Regions from separate parts of the Pseudomonas sp. ASL8 genome, predicted to be linked through region 2. Evidence: predicted binding sites of a transcription regulator. Region 2 holds the regulator's gene; the other holds the start of a gene.

Region 1 (3,416 bases), 260 kb from region 2:
GCCGCCTGCTGCCCTTGCTGCTTGTAGCAGGTACCCACTTTCTCCCGTTCCAGATCGTTCATCAGTGGCCGATTGCACGCCAGGGGAAAAGCACCCTTGTCGAATTCGACCGGGGCACGAACGTCCATCAAGGGGCGGTCGTTGAGAAAAATGTCGCGGTAGTCGGTGCTGTTTTGACGCATCAGAACACCTCAACCGCGTGACGCTGTCGACCCACGAATTCGCCGATTACTGACAGTTCCAGGCCGAGTTCAGAGGACAGTGCGAGGAAATTCGCTTGCTCCCCCTCCTCGACGGCAACCAACAGACCGCCACTGGTTTGCGGATCACACAGCAGCAACTTCTGCATCTGTGTCAGTGCGGTGATGCGCTCGCCGTAACTGTCGAAATTACGGTGGGTTCCACCCGGGACGCAGCCCTGCTCAAGATAGAAATCGACACTGGCCAGACGCGGCACGGCGGCAAAATCGAGGCGCGCTGTCAGCTGGCTACCGTCGGCCATTTCCACCAAATGGCCGAGCAGGCCAAAACCGGTGACATCGGTCATCGCCTTGACCCCCTGCAGCTTCCCGAAACGGCTACCCGGCTTATTCAGTGCACACATCATGTCGCGCGCCACCCCTTGATCCTCTGCGCGCAACACACCCTTCTTCTCGGCCGTGGTGAGAATACCGATGCCCAACGGCTTGGTCAGATAGAGCTTGCAGCCTTCGGTCGCGGTGTCATTGCGCTTCATGAAACGCTTCTCGACCAATCCCGTCACTGCCAGACCAAAAATAGGCTCCGGCGTATCGATCGAATGCCCACCCGCCAGCGGGATGCCCGCAGCATCACAGGCTGCACGCCCGCCGCGAATCACTTCACGGGCAACTTCCGGCGCCAGCACATTGACCGGCCAGCCCAGAATCGCAATCGCCATCAACGGATCACCGCCCATGGCGTAGATATCGCTGATGGCATTAGTGGCCGCAATCCGCCCGAAATCGTACGGATCATCCACGATAGGCATGAAGAAGTCGGTGGTCGACACCACACCGCGCTCCTCATCGATGGCGTACACCGCCGCGTCGTCGCGCGATGCATTGCCAACCCAGAGCTTTGGATCAAGGTTCTGTGCACCACTGCCGGCCAGAATCACCTCCAGCACCTGTGGAGAGATCTTGCAGCCGCAACCTGCACCGTGACTGTACTGGGTAAGGCGAATCGGCGAGCTCATCTGTGCACCTCTGAATATCAAGTGCCCCGATTCTAACAGAGCGGCCAAGCGAGGTAGGCGCTTACATTCCTCCCACACTGTATATTGGCCAAAATTCAAGTTTGAGCTTTTCTCTGAAGAAAAAGTTCAACACCCTCCTGACGGCCTTGATGCCTTATTGTAAAAATACTCAGCCGGATAAACAATACCGGCACGAAAGTATCAAATAGCCATCTTTGAAAGTCGATGCGCCTCCAGAGCTTTTTGTTGAATGCCTAACTACAGCTGACCGCCACGGCGCAGTTACAGGTATGTACTCAGCACGAGTATTCGTTAGGGGATCACTCTGAAAGCGTGTAGCTTTACACTATTACAGACCCATATTTTTTGGACACACTGCCCGTGCGAACTGCCCGCTCCATCACTGCCGTAGAGCAGATATTTCCTGTTCAACAACGCCTTATTTCAGCAACTGATACCAGCGGAAAAATCACTTATTGCAATAGCGAATTCGCCCAGATAAGCGGTTACTCTCAAGCAGAGCTGATCGGTAGCCCTCACAACCTGGTGCGCCACCCCGATATGCCTCCTGCTGTTTTTGCGCTGATGTGGCGTTATTTGAAAGCGGGAAAAAGCTGGATGGGCGTTGTAAAAAATCGCTGTAAGAACGGAGATTTTTATTGGGTCAGCGCGTACGTAACCCCTATTCTTGAAGAGGGTAAGTTAGTCGGTTATGAGTCCGTCAGGGTCAAGCCGACACGGCAGCAGATAGACCGCGCACATCGGTTGTATGAGCGGTTGCGAGCCGGTAAAAATGCCGTTTCAAAAAAACATCACCTGGCGGCTTTTACCGGTCAAATGCTTGTCCCCGCGAGCGCCGCCGTTCTCGCTATTGGCGCCGCTAATTACCTGCCCAGTCCGATAGCCCACGCCGTGACCGTCGGGTTATTTTTAATCGTTGGTGCATGGTCATATAAACGGATCGGGCATCAACTAAAGCACATCATTGAAAGCGCCCCTGACGCGTTTACAGACCCGGTGAGCGCGCTCACCTATAGCGACGCATATGGTCCGTCGGCGCAGCTGGAGATGATATTGATCAGTGAAGACGCCCGGCTCAAGACCGCCCTCACGCGCCTGAGCGATCTCGCGGCCCAAGTGTCCGAGGCGGCTGCACATTCCTCACTGCTTTCCAGCCAGACTGAACAGGCTTTGCTTGAGCAAAGAGCCGAAACTGACATGACGGCCGCCGCCATGACTCAAATGGCTGCGTCGATCAACGAGGTGTCCAGTCATGTGCAACACACCGCACATGAGGCACAAACAGCACATGAACTGGCTCAACGGGCTGACGAAGTGGCCGGGACGTCCAGAGAAGCCATTCAACTGCTGGCAAGCACTGTGACCAACATCAGCAACGCCGTGGATAACCTGGCCAACGAAACCCAGCAGATCATGAGCGCTGCCGGGATGATTCAATCCATTGCCGATCAAACCAACCTGCTTGCCCTCAACGCCGCCATTGAAGCGGCCAGAGCGGGTGAACAGGGTCGGGGCTTTGCAGTAGTCGCCGATGAGGTCCGCGCCCTGGCCGGCAAAACCCGCGAATCAACCCAGCAAATTCAACGCGTCATTGAAACCCTGAAAAAGGGTGCCGATGAGGCTGTCAGCATCGCCAGGTTGGGCATCAACGAGGCTGACCACGGTGTTCTGCAGGTCATTGAGGCGCAAGAGGCGCTCCAGGGCATCCGTGAGGCCGTTGAGCGCATCAGCAGCATGAGCCATCAAATGGCAGCGGCTTCAGAAGAGCAAGCCCATGTCGCTGAAGACATAGCCCGGCAAATCAACAATGTCGCAGGGACCGTTGAGAAAACAGCGAGCAATGCACAGGCAGCCGTGATGCGTGGCAACGAACTGGAAAGTACATCTCGTGGTTTGCGCGCGCTGGTTGAACGGTTTAACAGGTGACCCGTTGCAGGAACACCGTGTGTGGGAGAGGTCTATAAAATGACCTCGTCCTTTGCAGGCCTCACTGTCCGGCGATAAATGCCGGTGCTCATCCACCTTTTTTAGCCGGGTGGATGAGCCAATACAGTGTATGCCGGGCCTGTTATCAGACTTTCACGATCCAGCCTTCTGGCGCTTCGATATCGCCTGTTTGCACGCCCGTGAGTTCGTTATAGAGCCGTTGAGTCACGGGCCCTACTTCTTCTTCACTGTA
Region 2 (3,416 bases):
GAGCATGGACAGCTATCGGATTGGTGCCCAGGAACAACTGAAAACCCTGGGACGTATTCTCAATGTGCCGGTCACTCATATCGATCCGGGCCAGTCGCTTGGCCAGGCGCTAGAGCCATTGGTACGCAAGCGCGTGGTCTTGATCGACACCGCCGGCCTGCAGGCCAGCGATCCAGCACTGCGTCTGCAGCTGGAAAGCCTCGCCGGGCGTGGTATCAAGGCGCGTAATTATCTGGTGCTGGCAACAACCAGCCAGAAACAGGTCCTTACTGCGGCATACCACAGCTACAAACGCTGCGGTCTGGCCGGCTGCATTCTCACCAAGCTGGATGAAACCGCCAGCTTGGGTGAGGTGTTAAGCCTGGCAATCAGTCATGAATTACCGGTGGCCTATCTGACGGATGGGCCACGGATACCGGATGATTTGCACTTGCCGCGCCGGCACCAATTGGTGAGTCGAGCGGTCAGTGTGCAAATGCAGGAAGAGCCGAGCGAGGAAGCTATGGCGGATATGTTCGCGGATCTTTATCACAGCCCGAACAAAAGGGTTGGGTAAAGCAAGACACTGGAATGTACCTACATCATGGTCTGCCTTGCTTTGTTCTCTCAACGAACTCGCAGTCAGTAATGTGGCCTCGGTCTAAGCAACACAAGGTAAAGAAATAACATGGGCAGCATGCATCCCGTACAGGTTATCGCGGTGACCGGTGGCAAAGGTGGCGTCGGCAAGACCAACGTGTCAGTGAATCTATCACTGGCTCTGGCTGAGCTCGGTCGGCGCGTCATGCTGCTGGATGCCGACCTGGGTCTGGCTAATGTCGATGTGTTACTCGGCTTGACCCCCAAACGTACCCTCGCCGACGTTATCGAAGGACGCTGCGAGCTTCGCGACGTGCTGCTTCAGGGCCCAGGCGGGATTCGTATCGTGCCGGCTGCGTCCGGCACCCAGAGCATGGTTCACCTGACGCCAGCACAGCATGCCGGGCTGATCCAGGCGTTCAGTGATATCGGCGATAACCTCGATGTGCTGGTGATTGACACAGCCGCGGGCATCGGTGAATCGGTCGTCAGCTTCGTGCGCGCTGCCCAGGAAGTATTGCTGGTGGTGTGTGATGAGCCGACCTCGATCACCGACGCTTACGCGCTGATCAAGCTGCTCAACCGCGATTACGGGATGAACCGCTTCCGGGTGCTTGCCAACATGGCACAAAGCCCTCAGGAAGGCCGCAATCTGTTCGCCAAGTTGACCAAGGTCACTGATCGCTTCCTGGATGTCGCCCTACAATACGTCGGCGCCGTGCCTTACGACGAATGCGTGCGCAAAGCCGTGCAGAAGCAGCGCGCTGTGTATGAAGCGTTCCCGCGCTCGAAGTGCTCCCTGGCATTCAAAGCCATCGCGCAGAAAGTCGACACGTGGCCGTTGCCGGCCAACCCGCGCGGGCATCTGGAATTTTTCGTTGAGCGGCTCGTACATCCAGCGAGTGCAGGACCGGTGCTATGACAGCCAGCGGCTATCGCATGTACAGCAAGGCGTCAAAAGACTCCCAGTACGAGCTGATCGAGCGTTATGCGCCGCTGGTCAAACGCATCGCTTATCACCTGCTGGCGCGTTTGCCAGCCAGTGTGCAGGTCGAGGACCTGATCCAGGCAGGCATGATTGGCCTGCTGGAAGTCTCGACCAAGTACGACGCCACCAAGGGTGCGAGTTTCGAGACCTATGCCGGGATTCGTATTCGTGGCGCCATGCTCGATGAAGTGCGCAAGGGCGATTGGGCCCCGCGTTCGGTGCATCGCAATACACGCATGGTCAGTGACGCAATTCGGGCAATTGAAGCTAAAACCGGTCGTGACGCTAAAGATCACGAAGTTGCGGCCGAACTCCAATTGAGTCTCGATGATTATTACGGGATTTTGAATGACACCTTGGGCAGCCGACTGTTCAGTTTCGACGATCTGTTGCAGGACGGCGAACATGAAGGGCTGCACGAGGACGGCGCAAGCGCTCACCTTGAGCCGTCGCGCGATCTGGAAGATGAACGCTTCCAGGCCGCGTTGGCAGATGCGATAGCCAATTTGCCGGAGCGTGAGCGACTGGTATTGGCGCTGTACTACGACGAGGAGCTGAACCTCAAGGAAATTGGTGAAGTGTTGGGGGTCAGCGAGTCGCGGGTCAGCCAGTTACACAGCCAGTGCGCAGCTCGTTTGCGAGGGCGTTTGGGGGAATGGCGAGCGCGTTGACAGACAGTGCGTGGCCCTTGGTGGTTTCGCGCTATCTGCAGGCCGGCTGTGCAAAGCGTTGCGTGCGAAGAAGATAAGACTAGGCAGGAGCCGGTCAGTCAGGGTCCTGTAAAGCCTGCTGTGCCAGCGTCCCGACCTGTTGATTTACCAAGCTCGTCGTCGTTTTCGTGCAGCCGTTGTGTGCTGCGCCGGTTTTTGATTGAACAGCGTATTCAGGTGCTGAATGCGTTAAAGACTGCTTGGAGGTCGAATTGAACAAGAACATGAAAATCCTCATCGTTGATGACTTCTCAACGATGCGGCGGATCATAAAAAACCTGTTGCGTGACCTGGGGTTTACCAATACGGCTGAAGCGGATGACGGGACTACCGCGTTGCCGATGCTGCAAAGCGGGAGCTTCGACTTTTTGGTGACTGACTGGAACATGCCTGGCATGTCCGGCATCGATCTGTTGCGTCATGTGCGTGCAGATGAACGCCTCAAGCATCTACCGGTGTTGATGGTAACGGCTGAAGCCAAGCGTGATCAGATCATCGAAGCCGCTCAGGCTGGTGTGAACGGTTATGTGGTCAAGCCTTTCACGGCTCAAGTGCTGAAAGAAAAGATCGAAAAGATCTTCGAGCGCGTCAATAGCTGATGTTTGCCGCGAGGGCTCTATGGAGCACACAGAATCGTCATCGGGCGACTTTGAGTCGACCCTGAAAAAACACGCACACGAGTTGGTCGATAGCCTTGAAAAGGGCCGGTTCGGCGATGCGGCGCAACTGATTAACGAGCTTAACAAGGCCCGCGACAGCGGCCTGTATCAAGAAGTCGGCAAACTTACCCGCGAACTGCACAGTGCGATCGTCAACTTTCAGATTGACCCGAACACGCCGCAAGCCGAAGAAGTCTCGCAGATCAATGATGCTACCGAGCGGCTGTCCTATGTGGTCAGGCTGACTGAGGCAGCGGCCAACCGCACCATGGATCTGGTGGAACTCAGTACACCGTTGGTGAACGGAGTTGGCGCCGAGGCTGCAGCCCTGAGTGCCGATTGGGGACGCTTCATGCGTCGCGAAGTCGGTGCTGAAGAATTTCGTGAACTGGCCCGACGTGTCGATGGTTTTTTGACGCGCAGCGAAAAGGAAACCCGGGAAGTGTCGGGCCACCTCAACGATATTTTGCTGGCTCAGGA

The links. Region 2 encodes FliA, which starts transcription of late flagellar genes. Its sites were predicted from a motif close to CTAAAGTTTNNNNNNNNNNNGCCGNTAA; they were not measured.
Region 1: the regulator FliA is predicted to act here: its motif matches at 1,475-1,502, upstream of AC1MEA_RS24240 (methyl-accepting chemotaxis protein).

The regions. Positions count from the first base shown of each region.
Region 1 is NZ_CM155278.1:5,295,468-5,298,883, forward strand. It holds gene mnmH (tRNA 2-selenouridine(34) synthase MnmH) at 1-182, opposite strand, end outside; gene selD (selenide, water dikinase SelD) at 182-1,216, opposite strand; gene AC1MEA_RS24240 (methyl-accepting chemotaxis protein) at 1,598-3,163, shown strand; gene AC1MEA_RS24245 (branched-chain amino acid aminotransferase) at 3,309-3,416, opposite strand, start outside.
Region 2 is NZ_CM155278.1:5,560,180-5,563,595, reverse strand. It holds gene flhF (flagellar biosynthesis GTPase FlhF) at 1-556, shown strand, start outside; gene fleN (flagellar synthesis regulator FleN) at 668-1,501, shown strand; gene fliA (RNA polymerase sigma factor FliA) at 1,498-2,238, shown strand; gene AC1MEA_RS25505 (chemotaxis response regulator CheY) at 2,502-2,876, shown strand; gene AC1MEA_RS25500 (protein phosphatase CheZ) at 2,896-3,416, shown strand, end outside.